Regions from separate parts of the Acinetobacter defluvii genome, predicted to be linked through region 2. Evidence: predicted binding sites of a transcription regulator. Region 2 holds the regulator's gene; the other holds the start of a gene.
What was found. The regulator PhoB, encoded in region 2, activates phosphate uptake and scavenging genes when phosphate is short. The targets are predictions, from matches to a motif close to TGTCATNAANCTGTCATAA.

Region 1: a site for PhoB is predicted at 3,128-3,146, ahead of DJ533_RS06770 (inorganic phosphate transporter). Genes of this name have one in related genera too.

The regions. Positions count from the first base shown of each region.
Region 1 covers NZ_CP029397.2:920,259-927,618, reverse strand. Annotated here, with positions in the region: gene DJ533_RS06775 (hypothetical protein) at 1-1,379, shown strand, start outside; gene DJ533_RS06770 (inorganic phosphate transporter) at 1,444-3,066, opposite strand; gene metH (methionine synthase) at 3,525-7,214, shown strand.
Region 2 covers NZ_CP029397.2:3,216,972-3,224,331, forward strand. Annotated here, with positions in the region: gene DJ533_RS17900 (methionine aminotransferase) at 1-525, shown strand, start outside; gene DJ533_RS17905 (MATE family efflux transporter) at 643-2,010, shown strand; gene DJ533_RS17910 (SDR family NAD(P)-dependent oxidoreductase) at 2,079-2,924, opposite strand; gene DJ533_RS17915 (TetR/AcrR family transcriptional regulator) at 3,127-3,831, shown strand; gene phoB (phosphate regulon transcriptional regulator PhoB) at 4,055-4,765, shown strand; gene phoR (phosphate regulon sensor histidine kinase PhoR) at 4,786-6,144, shown strand; gene asd (archaetidylserine decarboxylase) at 6,236-7,087, opposite strand; gene DJ533_RS17935 (sulfurtransferase) at 7,084-7,360, opposite strand, start outside.

The DNA.
Region 1 (7,360 bases), 1.1 Mb from region 2:
TTAAAGCCTTAGTTGCACATGGCATCCGTTCAGTGAATGCACCCATTACCATCGCAAAACAAGGTTTAGCCCAAGCACACCATAGTTTTGAGTTTTATCGAGATGGAAAATGTTATCGCTTAAAAGATGTCATGACTGTGCCTAATATTCAAACATTACATACATTTAAGTATCAAGGACAAAGTACAGCTGAACCTGAATGGTATGTACCTTATCATGGTCAAAAATTACAAGGACAAGCCTTACTTGAGCAAATCCAAACTTGGGAAAAGTGTGGCATTGTTGAAACTAGCCATGCCGATGCCTTACGTCAGGTGATAGCCCATCCTGAATGGTTTGATTTGTCTGATCGTACCATGGTGTTATTTGGCGCGGCATCCGAAGCAGGTCCACTCACTTGGCTAGCCAAATGGAAAGCCAACCTCATTGCTGTTGATTTACCTAATGCCAAAGTTTGGGAAAAAATTCTAAACACAGTACAACACGGCAACGCGACTCTATATGCACCAAGCACTGAACCATTGACTGAAAATTTTGAAATACATGAATTAAAAAATAAACTGGGCACCAACCTACTCACCCAAACACCCGAAATCGCCCACTGGTTAGCGCAAAACCCAAATAGCTTAGATTTAGCTGCAATTGCCTATTTAGATGGTGAGAAACACGTGCGAGTGTCGATGGCAATGGACAGCATCATGAGTTATGTCAGCGCACAAAAACCAGATACATCATTGATGTATATGTGTACGCCTACCGATGTCTATGCTGTACCCAAAGACGTCATTCAAGCGTCTACACAAAAATACCAACAACGTTCAAAAATTGAAAAATGGTTAAGTAAAAGCGTTGCAACCGCATCTATGAAACATTTCTTTAAACATAACAGTCAGCAATTAATCAACTCTGATAATGGAAAAAGTTATGGTATTGCCGATTGTTTAGTAGTTGAACAAGGACCAAACTATGCCTTAGCCAAACGTATCCAACAGTGGAGAGCAACTTTGGCACGTCATCAGGGACAAAAAGTCAGTATTAATATCGCTCCTTCGACCACAACCATGTCTGTGACTAAAAACCCATTACTCAAAGCTGCATTTAATGGTGCAAGTTTATTTGATGTGGAAGCTTTTGCACCTGAGACGACCAACGCCTTGATGGCAGCACTATGGGTGCATGATTTAAAAAACCAAACCTCAGTAGCAAATCCTGAAACACAGATTGAACATCCTTTGGAGCTGATCATGGAGGGTGCAAACCATGGTGGCTTATGGCGTGTCGCATATTTGGCTCGTACTGCCCTGCCTTTTGCAGCAATTTATGGCTTTGCTAATGATAAATTGCCGATCCAACAATTACTTGGAAAATTTAAAAAATAATCCTAATAAAAAAACGCTGCGATTGCAGCGTTTTTTTATTGAGCTTCAAATATTCATCTAAGGATTAAAATACTTTTAATAACAACCAATACAAAGCACCTGATAAACAGATCGTTGCCGGTAATGTGAAAATCCAAGCGGAAAGAATGGTTTTAACAGTATTAAAATTTAGACCTGATTTATTTGCGACCATCGTACCAGCTACAGCAGAGTTTAAAACATGCGTCGTGGATACAGGCATTCCTAAACCATCGGCTGCTGCAATTGTCGACATCGCCACAAGTTCAGCAGACATTCCTTGACCATAAGTCATGTGGTGCTTACCAATACGTTCACCTACGGTAACTACAATACGTTTCCAACCCACCATTGTGCCTAGACCAAGCGCAAGTGCAACAGCAACTTTCACCCATGTTGGAATATACTGAAGGAACGAATCTAAGTTACTACGATATTCTTTCACTGTTTTTGCTTGCGCTTCATCCATTTTTGGCAATTGCTCAGCTTTATCTAAACGTTTAAAAGCCGTTGTACTTAAGTACATATCATTACGTAATGATGAAACTTCAGACTCAGGAATATCTTTTAAATCCCCAAATTTACCGACACGCTCACCTAAATGATCAGTCAAACTTGCCAAAGCAGGCACAACTTCAGGTGTAATTTCTTTGGTTTGAATATATTTGGTAATGGTATTACGTGCTTGCTCATCTGGAATATCTGCATGCTGTGCATAGATTGCAGATGCTGTCTGTTCAGACAGTTGAGAGAAAGATTGTAAATGTTGCTGATCTAAGTTCTTATTCAAAGAATATGCCAATGGTACTAACCCGATCAAAATCAACATGATCAAGCCCATGCCTTTTTGTCCATCGTTTGAACCATGTGCAAAACTTACCCCTGTACATGTGAAAATCAAAATCGCACGAATCAAAGGTGGGGGTGGTTTATTGCCTTCTGGCGGTTGGAACAACTCCAGCTGTTTCTTGAAAATCTTTTTCACAATCAAGAATACAACAGCAGCAAAAGCAAAACCAATCAATGGGGAAAATAATAAAGCTTTACCCACTTTCATGACTTGATCCATGTCTACACCACTTGCACCACTTGCTGAGTGCAAAATGTAGTTCATGATCCCTACACCTAAAATCGAACCAATTAACGTATGTGAGCTTGAAGCAGGAATGCCTAAGAACCAAGTTCCTAAATTCCATAAAATGGCTGCAATCAGCATGGCAAAGACCATGGCAAAACCAGCACCACTCCCCACATTCATAATCAGTTCGACAGGGAGTAATGCAATGATACCGTAAGCTACCGCACCACTTGCCACCATCACCCCAAGAAAGTTACAAAAACCCGCCCACATTACTGCAACTGGTGCAGGCAGTGCATTGGTATAAATTACCGTTGCGACAGCATTGGCTGTGTCATGAAAACCATTTACAAACTCAAAACCCAACGCAATAAATAAAGCCGTCGCCAGCAACACAACCGAATATAAGCTCAAAGGTGGCACATGCGCCAAATCAGCAGAAAGCTGAACACCGATATAAATCAGTGTAGAAATAATAATCGTGAGAAACACTGGCATAAAAAACTTTGGTGTCGGAACATGAACATTCGTCGACTTGTGTGGAGTCGATGAGTGTGATGAATCTGAAACGGGAGGTAAATTAGAATTCATGCAGACGGTTTAAGCGGATAATAAAATGCGCTTATTGTTCAATTAAATTGTGACAATTATATGACAAATAGCTGTCATATAAAGCAACATTTTTACTAAATGAAATAGATAAAATTTAAAAAACAACTATATATTTTTTATTTTAATATTTAAAATTCAGACACTTACAATTACTAAAAGTCATATTTATGCACATTTTCTATCATTTTTAACCTTTGAAATATTTGTAATATTTGCAATAAAAATTTTCATATTATTTTTTTTGGCGAATTAATTTATACTTTAAGCATGACATTTACATGAATATTCAAGAAAAAATACATTCATTTTTCTCAAAAACTGCTGATAAAAGCAGCAGAAAATAATTTGAGTCCCTCTAAATCATGAATAACAATAAAACTGATGTGAATTCTGCTAACATATATGCCGATTTTATATTCCATCGGATTGGGTTATTTATGTCCACGCTTACCACCCTAAAAGAGCTATTGGCTCAACGGATTCTGATTATTGATGGTGCAATGGGTACCATGATTCAGCGTCACAAACTTGAAGAAGCCGACTATCGTGGTGAGCGTTTTGCCGACTGGGCTTCGGACTTAAAAGGCAACAATGACCTTTTGGTATTGACTCAACCCCAAATCATTCAGGGCATTCATGAAGCGTATTTAGATGCAGGCGCAGATATCATTGAAACTAACTCATTCAATGGTACACGTGTGTCTATGTCTGACTATCATATGGAAGACCTCGTTCCTGAGATCAACCGTGAAGCCGCACGTATTGCCAAAGCAGCGTGTGAAAAATACTCGACACCTGACAAACCACGCTTTGTTGCAGGTGTGCTAGGTCCTACATCACGTACCTGTTCAATTTCTCCGAATGTGAATGACCCTGCTTTTCGTAACATTACCTTTGATGAGCTGAAAGAAAACTATATCGAAGCTGCTCATGCCCTGATCGAAGGGGGTGCAGACATTCTTCTGATCGAAACCGTATTCGATACGCTGAACTGTAAAGCTGCAATTTTTGCAGTCAAAGAAGTATTCAATCAAATTGGCTATGAATTGCCACTCATGATTTCAGGCACGATTACCGATGCTTCAGGTCGTACCCTCACAGGGCAAACCGCAGAAGCGTTCTGGAACTCGGTGCGTCACGGCGATTTATTATCCATTGGTTTTAACTGTGCGCTCGGTGCAGATGCCATGCGTCCGCATGTCAAAACCATTTCCGATGTTGCTGATACTTTTGTTTCAGCGCATCCAAATGCAGGCTTACCCAATGCTTTCGGGGGTTATGACGAAAGCCCAGAAGAAACAGCAGCATTCTTAAAAGAATTTGCGGAAAGCGGTTTGATCAATATTACAGGCGGTTGTTGTGGTACCACGCCTGATCATATCCGTGCCATTTACAATGCAGTGAAAGACATCAAGCCTCGTCAAGTTCCTGAAACCAAGCCTGCATGTCGTTTAAGTGGTTTAGAACCGTTTAACATCTATGATGATTCTTTGTTTGTGAATGTCGGTGAACGTACCAACGTTACAGGTTCAAAGAAGTTTTTACGTTTAATCCGTGAAGAAAACTTTGCCGAAGCTTTAGATGTGGCGTTGCAACAAGTGGTTGCAGGCGCACAGGTGATCGACATTAACATGGATGAAGGGATGCTCGATTCGCAAGGTGCGATGGTGCATTTCCTTAATCTTGTTGCGTCTGAACCTGAAATTTCTAAAGTGCCAATCATGATTGACTCATCAAAATGGGAAATTATTGAAGCAGGCTTGAAATGCGTTCAGGGTAAACCTGTAGTGAACTCAATTTCCTTGAAAGAAGGTTATGACGAGTTTGTACATAAAGCTCGTTTATGTCGTCAGTACGGTGCAGCAATCATCGTCATGGCATTTGATGAAACAGGTCAGGCAGACACCGCAGCACGTAAGCGTGAAATCTGTAAGCGTTCTTATGATGTACTGGTCAATGACGTTGGCTTCCCTGCTGAAGATATTATTTTCGATCCAAACGTGTTTGCAGTCGCAACAGGGATTGAAGAACATAATAACTATGCAGTTGATTTCATTGAAGCAACAGGTTGGATTAAACAAAATCTGCCACATGCGATGATTTCAGGTGGTGTATCTAACGTATCCTTCTCGTTCCGTGGCAATGAGCCTGTACGTGAAGCGATTCACTCTGTGTTCCTTTACCATGCCATCAAACAAGGCATGACCATGGGGATTGTAAATGCCGGTCAAATGGCAATTTACGATGATATTGACCCTGAGTTAAAAGCTGCGGTTGAAGATGTGATTCTGAATCAGAATCAAGGTGAAAGCCATCAAGAAGCGACTGAAAAACTGCTTGAAGTCGCTGAAAAATACCGTGGTCAGGGTGCAGCACAAAAACAGGTTGAGAACCTCGAATGGCGTAATGAGAGCGTAGAAAAACGTCTAGAATATGCTTTAGTCAAAGGTATCACGACTTTTATTGATGAAGATACTGAAGAAGCTCGTTTAAAATCAGCTCGTCCTCTCGATGTGATCGAAGGTCCATTGATGGACGGTATGAATGTGGTCGGTGACCTGTTCGGTTCAGGTAAAATGTTCCTCCCACAAGTGGTCAAATCTGCCCGTGTCATGAAACAAGCGGTGGCTTGGCTCAACCCATTCATTGAAGCTGAAAAATCAGGCGGTCAATCCAAAGGTAAAGTCCTGATGGCGACTGTAAAAGGCGATGTACATGATATTGGTAAAAATATTGTGGGTGTGGTGTTAGGCTGTAATGGTTATGACATCGTTGACCTTGGTGTGATGGTACCTGCTGAGAAAATTTTACAGACTGCGATTGATGAAAATGTCGATATTATCGGCTTGTCAGGTTTGATTACGCCATCTTTGGATGAAATGGTCTTTGTTGCCAAAGAAATGCAACGTAAAGGTTTCCATGTACCACTACTGATTGGTGGCGCAACCACCTCTAAAGCGCATACCGCTGTAAAAATTGATCCGCAATATTCAAATGATGCGGTGATTTATGTTGCCGATGCATCACGGGCAGTGGGTGTGGCAACGACTTTACTTTCTAAAGAAATGAAGCCAAAGTTTGTTGAGGAAACCCGTGCGGAATATGAAAAAGTCCGTGAACGTATTGCCAACAAACAACCGAAAGCCGCAAAACTGTCTTATGCAGAATCGATTGAAAATGGTTTAAAAATTGACTTTGCAGCGAATAAGCCTGCGAAGCCAAACTTCATTGGTACGCAAACCATTACTAATTATCCACTTGAAACTTTAGTGGAATATTTTGACTGGACACCGTTCTTCATTTCGTGGAGTCTGGCAGGTAAATTCCCGAAAATTCTGACGGATGACGTGGTGGGTGAAGCTGCAACTGATTTGTACAATCAAGCGCAGGAAATGTTGAAAGACATTATTGAAAATAAACGCTTTGATGCGCGTGCAGTATTTGGCATCTACCCTGCCAACCGTTCTGCGGCTGATTCTGTTGAAGTTTATAGCGAAGATGGACAAGCTGTGACGCATACTTTCCATCACTTGCGTCAACAATCAGATAAAGTCACAGGCAAGCCAAACTTATCATTGGCTGACTTCGTGGCAAGCAAAGATCAAGCGGAAGATTGGTTAGGTGGCTTCACCGTGTCAATCTTTGGTGCGGAAGAAATGGCGCATGAATACAAAGCGAAAGGTGATGACTATTCTGCGATTCTTGCACAATCTTTAGGTGACCGTTTTGCTGAAGCGTTTGCAGAGCATTTGCATGAGCGTATCCGTAAAGAGTTCTGGGGCAACCAAGCATCTGAAAGTTTAAGTAATGAAGAATTGATCAAAGAGAAGTATGTCGGGATTCGTCCTGCACCAGGCTACCCTGCATGTCCTGAGCATTCTGAAAAAGCATCTTTGTTTGATTGGTTAGGTTCTACCGATAAGATTGGTACGCAGCTCACTACAAGTTTTGCGATGTGGCCACCTTCATCTGTCAGTGGTTTCTATTATGCAAATCCTGAAAGTCAATACTTTAACGTGGGTAAAATTGCTCAGGATCAGCTTGAGGATTATGCAAAGCGTAAGGGTTGGACAATGGATGAGGCGAAGCGTTGGTTAGCACCGAATTTGGATGATTCGGTGAGTTAATTCTTTTTTTCTAAATTAATCCCCCTAAATCCCTCTTTTTCAAAGGGGGATTTTCGCGTATTCAATGAAGTACGTGATAGATCCTCCCTGAACAGAATTTAAAGTACTACTTTAAATGAAGTGTAAGAAAGAGAGGTTGAGTGGGA
Region 2 (7,360 bases):
CACTATTCTGCATTGTCTTTTCCTGAGCTGAGAGAACGCAGCTTTGTGATTGGTTCTTTTGGCAAAACTTTTCATGTTACAGGTTGGAAAACCGGTTATTGTGTGGCTACACCGCAGCTAATGAAAGTCTTTCGCCAAGTTTATCAATTTGCAAATTTCTGTGGTGTCACCCCGATACAAATTGCGCTTGCCAACTTTATGCAGCAACATCCTGAACATATTCAAAATTTAGCCAGCTTTTATCAGCAAAAACGGGATTTCTTTCAGCTAGGTTTAGCGCAATCTCGTTTTAAATTTACTCCCTCACAAGGTACATATTTTCAAAATGTCGATTATTCTGACATTCGTCCCGATTTAAATGATGTTGAAATGTGTCAGTTTTTAGCGGAACAGCATAAAATTGTCGCCATTCCTGTGTCGGTTTTTTATCAACACGCACCAAAAAATCTACGCTTCATTCGTTTTTGTTTTGCCAAAAAACAAGAAACATTAACCCATGCGTGTGAGATTTTGAGTCAGGTTTAAAAATCAGCTTGGATTTTAAATATGCAGCCTTAGTTACTTAAAAGCTAAGGCTTTTTTCTATAATTATGATATTTTGGAGAATAAAACAATTTCAATGGATTGGACAAAATAGTAAAAATGTCAGCAAAAGATAATTTATTGCATCATCAAAAATTTTGGAAAGGATTTTTAATTTTTTTAGTGCCTTTGATTGCCACCAACATTTTACAGAATCTTTCAGGCACGATTAATACCATCTTTGTTGGACAAATGATGGGGGTGAATGCTATTGCTGCGATTTCAGTATTTTTTCCAATTTTGTTTTTCTTATTGGCTTTTGTGATCGGACTTTCTGCGGGTGCAACCGTTTTAGTGGGACAAGCATGGGGAGCAAAAAACCTTGAAAAAGTCAAAATGGTGGTGGGTTCAACATTATTTATGACCTTAATTGGTGGGTGTTTCATTGCCATATTGGGCGTAATATTTGCCAAACAAATTCTACTTCTTTTGGGCATCGACCCTGATGTGATGCACTTGTCTTTGCCTTATGTACAATGGATGCTTGCAGGCAGTCCGTTGCTATTTATTTATATTATTTATACCTCGATTTTACGTGGTGTCGGCGACAGTACCACCCCGTTGATTGCATCGAGCATGACGATTTTTATCGGCGTAATCGTAACACCGATTTTGATCGCAGGTTATTTTGGTTTTCCCCAACTTGGCATTATTGCTCCTGCGATTGCGACCAGTATTGGTTATGTGGCAGTGCTAGGGTTTTTGGCTTTTTATCTTAATTACCGTGATCATGCTTTAAAACCTGATAAAGCCTTGCTCAGTCATATTCGATATAACCCTGAGCTTACCAAAATTATTTTACGGTTAGGCATTCCGACAGGTATCCAAATGGTCACAACCTCTGCTGCAGGCTTGGTGATTATTGGTTTGGTGAATCATTATGGTTCACACGCCACAGCTGCCTATGGCGCAGTGAATCAAGTACTGAATTATATTCAGTTTCCAGCCTTGTCCATTTCGATTGCAGCTTCGATCTTTGCTGCCCAAGCCATTGGAGCAGGAAAATCAGAACTCCTGCGTAAAGTGACACGTACTTCATTAATTATGAATGTGATGATCACGGGTAGTTTGGTAATTTTGGCTTATTTATTTTCCAAATATTTAATGGCGCTGTTTATTACAGATCCGAGTGTGATCGAACTTGGGCAGAATTTATTATTCATCGTACTGTGGTCGATTATTTTCTTTGGTGCTGCTTCAATTTTTGCCTCGATTATGCGTGCCAGCGGGACAGTCACTGTACCCATGATTTTAAATGTTTCTGCTATTTTACTGATCGAAGTACCGGCTGCTTATCTATTTAGTGAGTGGTGGGGTCTAAAAGGTATTTGGTATGCCTATGCCTTGGCTTTTGTGTCTTTGTGTTTAATGCAAGCCATTTATTATCAGTTCGTCTGGAAGAAAAAAGCCATTCGAGCTTTAATTTAATCTAATGATTAAGTTTCTTAGAATGCAATAAAACCGTCCTAAGTGACGGTTTATTGCATACAAATCAATTATTTTGGTTCAAAACGCTTGGTGAGCTTTGTTAAACCTGTTGCTAACCTTTGATAGCCAGTTGGTAGTAAACGTTGTGCCAAATCCACAATCACTGCATCCCCACCAATCAATAAACGGCGTTTATCTGCAAGCACTGCATCCAAAATTTCTTGTGCTGCTTCTACTGCAGGTTTACGCAGGAGTTTATTGAAGGCTTTTGCTGATTTCTCAGGGTGCATCCCTAATTTTTTCACGCTCTCACTCAAACGCGCATCATTTGCAATATTGGTACGAATCCCACCTGGATGCACGCAAAGCGCAGACACACCACATTTCTCAATATCAAGTTCTTGACGTAATGACTCAGTAAAACCACGTACCGCAAATTTGGTTGCATTATAGCCAGACTGGGTCGGTTGTGCGGTTAAACCAAAGATACTTGAGGTATTAATGATGTGACCATCACCTGTTTTCTTGATGTATGGTAAAAATTCTTTGGTACCATAAACCACACCCCAGAAGTTAATACCCACAATCCATTCTAGTTCTTCATAACTTTCGCCTTCTACCGTTGCACCAAGCGCGACACCAGCATTATTGAAAATCATATTTACAGAGCCATGATTTTGAACAGTTTCTTCTGCCCACGATTTTACTTCTTGTTGTTTTGCAACGTTTACTTTTTTAGATGTGACACGCACATTATAAGGCTTTACTAATTCTAAAGTTTCAGCCAAACCCTTTTCATTGACATCACTGATTGATAAATGACAGCCTTGTTTTGCCAATAAAACTGCCAATTGCTGTCCCATACCTGAACCTGCACCTGTAATCGCAGCGACTTTATTTTTAAAATTTTTCATTGAGTTTCCTTGTTTGAATTCTTTAGTACGTATTTTATATACATACACTCAGTGCTACACTATAATTTTGACAATGACTATTGTCAATATAATATGTTAAGCTTTTGCTTGTTGATGAGTTGCTCAGAAGTATGACGTAAATTTCAACTATTTTTATTGATCAAATATTGCTATTTGCACACTTAATTTGGCACAAATTCATATGACTACAGATTTTTTAAATGACACCAATTCACAGTTGCAAAAAGCAAGCACATCTAAAAAATTGGTAAAAGAAAGACAATTTAAAGGCATGTCTTTGTCTGAACGAAAGTTAGCACGCCGTGCAAAACTGATTGAGGCAGGAATTGAAACCTACGGTACGCAAGGCTTTTTCTCAGTTACTGTGAAGGATGTCTGTAATGAGGCAAAACTGACAGAACGCTATTTCTATGAATCTTTTAAGAAAAGTGAAGAATTATTCCAAACAATCTTTTTACAGTTAATTGATCAATTACAACAAACTGTAATGCAAGGAGTGATGCAAGCCTCTCCTGATTCTAAAAAAATGATTCACTCAGGCTTATTTGCATTGTTTTCGATGTTAAAGGCTGATCCACGTATGGCACGCATTATTTATGTGGATGCGATGTTGGTACAAGAATTACATAATCAAGCCACCATTCATGAAACCATGGGACGTTTTGATCGTATGATTCATGCCTTTGTCATGCTGATGATGCCGCGAATTAACTACAGTGAGCAAGAAATTTCTTTGGTTTCGACAGGACTGAATGGTTATGTGACACAGATTGCTGTGCGTTGGGTGATGGGTGGATTTAAACTTTCCGTAGAACAAGTGGTGTTTGCTTGTGAAACTGTTTTTTTATCATTATTGGATTCTTTTTCTGAAAAACAAAGTGCTTAAATATACCAAATTTGTATGACGGGTTATTTTTATTCAAACTATGAAACTAAACAATCCTGATTATTTCATGGAATATTCATATAACTTCACAGGTTTTGTCACAAAATTTTGCAAAAAATAGCCGATATCTTTTTTTTGCAATGATACTGTCATAATTAATCTTTGTAATAAGCCTGTCATAAATAATAAAACGGTTCACCGTTCATACATAGGATATTGCGTTGTGAAAGATGACTATATTTTAATCGTCGATGACGAACTTCCGATTCGAGAGATGATCCATACATCATTAGATATGGCTGGCTTTCAATGCTTACAAGCTGAAGATGCCAAACAAGCGCATCAAATGATCGTAGACCAACGACCAGCACTGATCCTATTGGATTGGATGATGCCTGGTGGCGTAAGTGGCGTAGACTTATGTCGCCGCTTAAAGCGTGATGAAAATTTGGCTGAAATTCCCGTGATTATGCTGACTGCGCGTGGTGAAGAAGATCATAAAGTACAAGGTTTAGATGCTGGTGCTGATGACTATATGACCAAACCCTTTTCAACTCGTGAATTGGTTTCTCGTATTAAAGCTGTTTTACGCCGTGCCAATGCACTGAGTGGGGAAAAATCAATTGATGCAAATGGTTTAATTCTAGATCCAGTTAGCCAACGTGTGAGCTTTGGCGATAGCATTTTAGAAATGGGACCAACTGAATACCGTCTTTTGGCATTCTTTATGACCCACCCAGAACGTGCTTATACACGTGCACAACTGCTTGACCAAGTTTGGGGCGGAAATGTCTATATTGAAGACCGTACCATTGATGTGCATATTCGTCGTTTGCGTAAAGTGTTAGAACCTTATGGTGCTGACCGTTATGTACAAACAGTTCGTGGTACAGGATACCGTTTTTCTACACGTGCTGATGTTGCTTTAGGTTAAATTTAGGTCAATTTTGTTTTATGTATGAACCCTACCCCGTCCCCGATCTTGCACGAGACCATAAAAAGTTTCGCTATAGCAGTTTGTGGACATTTGCCAAACAAGATTTACGCCTACTTGCATTTCTTTTAGTCATCGGATGCTTCATAGGCGTCGGGATAGGGTATTTTTGGATCTGTATTTCACTGGCATTTGCGATCTTTTTTATATTTCAACTGCGTTCTTTGTATTTGGTCAATGAATGGATTTCCAATCGCCCCTATGATGTCCCGCCAAACTTAAGCGGGATATGGGGTGCATTGCTGTTCAATGTCTATCGGGCACAGCGCCAAGAACGTGTCGTACAAGCAGAAATGGTGGGTCTAATTGACCGAGCACAATCTTCCTTGGTTGCATTGGCAGAAGCCGTGATTTTAACCGATGAATTACATCAAATCGAATGGTGGAATCCTGCTGCTGAGAGATTACTTGGCATTCAAATGTCAGATCGGGGTCGCAATATCTTGACCATTATTCGTCAACCGAGTTTTATTGAGTATTTTAATAATATAGACCAATCACCTGATGGCATTAAAATAAAATCAACGGTTTATGATGAACATTATGTCCAAATTAAACTCACACGTTTTGGTAGTGAAAGCCGTTTATTGGTCGCCTATGACGTCACACGTGTGCATAACTTAGAACAAATGCGTAAAGATTTTGTCGATAATATTTCGCATGAATTACGTACACCACTGACTGTGTTGAGTGGCTATATCGAAACATTTACCGACCAAGAAGACTTAAATCCTCGTTGGAAACGTGCTTTCGATCAAATGCATTCGCAAACACGCCGTATGAATGCACTCGTCAATGATTTATTGTTGTTATCTCGTCTTGAGGGCAATAAACAAATTGCCAAAAATCAAATTATTGAAATGCCAAGTTTGATGAATCAATTATTTGATGATGCACAAGCTTATAATGTCGATTATGGGCATACCTTAAATTTGGATATCGACAGTCATTGTGATTTGATCGGTTCAGACACTGAACTTGCTAGCGCTTTCAGCAACTTAATTACCAATGCAATTAAATATACGCCTAAAGGTGGTTCAGTGACTATGGGCTGGCATGATGATGGTCAACATGGTTATTTTACAGTACAAGACACAGGCATTGGCATTGACCCAAAACATTTACCACGTTTGACTGAGCGTTTTTATCGTGTTGACAGCGCACGCAGTCGCCAAACGGGCGGTACAGGTTTAGGTTTAGCAATTGTGAAGCATGTACTCATGCAACATAATGCTTATTTAGAAATTGATTCTATTGAAAACCAAGGCTCTACCTTTAGAGTCGTATTTCCGAAAGAACGTTTATATAAACCTGAATGATTTTTGTTTTTATGGCTAAATCTTAGAATAAATGAAAGGTGAAGAATATAGCTTTCTTCACCTTTACTAAAAGCTACAGTTTGTTAAATGCTTATAAGGTATGCCCCAAAGCTTCACCCATAACCACCACTGAGTTGGCTTTAAATTGCGCATCCCAATTCATTTTATCGTGTTCAAATAAAACGATCGCCGTTGAACCCAAATAAAAACGTCCTAATTCATCGCCTTTTTCAAGTTTTAAGTCATGGTGATTTAACTCTAAACGACCAGATGGTTTGACTTTGCCTGTTGCGACAGTTTCAATTCCTGCCACGATCATTGCACCCACTAAAACCACCGCCATACGCCCTAGTTCAGTATCAAACAAACAGACCATACGTTCATTACGCGCAAATAAACCTGGTACATTTTCCGCAGTGGTTTGATTCACTGAAAATAATTCGCCTGGGATATATAAAGTTTCAGTTAATGTCCCTGCAAAAGGCATGTGTACACGATGATAATCACGCGGTGACAAATAAACCGTGGCAAATTCACCATTTTTAAATGGTGCAGCAAGTTGTGGATCACCAATTAGTTTTTCAACAGAAAAACTTTGTCCTTTGGCTTGAAATACATCGCCTTCTTTCACTTTACCCAATTGTGAAATTGCACCATCCGCAGGTGAAACGATGCTGCTTGCATCTGCATCAATTTCACGCACGCCATCTTTTAAAGCACGGGTAAAAAACTCATTAAATGATTTATATTTTAAGGCATCGGTTTGCTGTGCAATCGACATATCAATGCCATATTGTGCTTTAAAAGCTTGAATCACAACATTTTTAACAATCGGATTTTCACTAGCAGCAAGCTTACCCACAACACGGCTGAGCTGTTGCTGCGGTACTAAATTTTGTGCACGAATAAAGAGTTGTTTTTTTAAGTTTGAGGTCAGACTCACGAAGGTGATTCTCCACTAATAATAGGACTGTCGAGGCGATTGCCCCATTCGCTCCACGCACCATCATAAGCTTGAATGTTCCAATCGAGTAATCGACCTAAGATATATGCCAATCCTGAACGATGGTGTGATTGACAATACACCACCACAGGTTGATCCAAATGAAAGCCCAATTGTTTTAAACGTTGTTGCGTGCGTTCTAAAGGATGTAATTTTAAATGATTTTGACGATTAATTGCAGTACTCCATTCAAAATGTCGTGCATTGGGAATA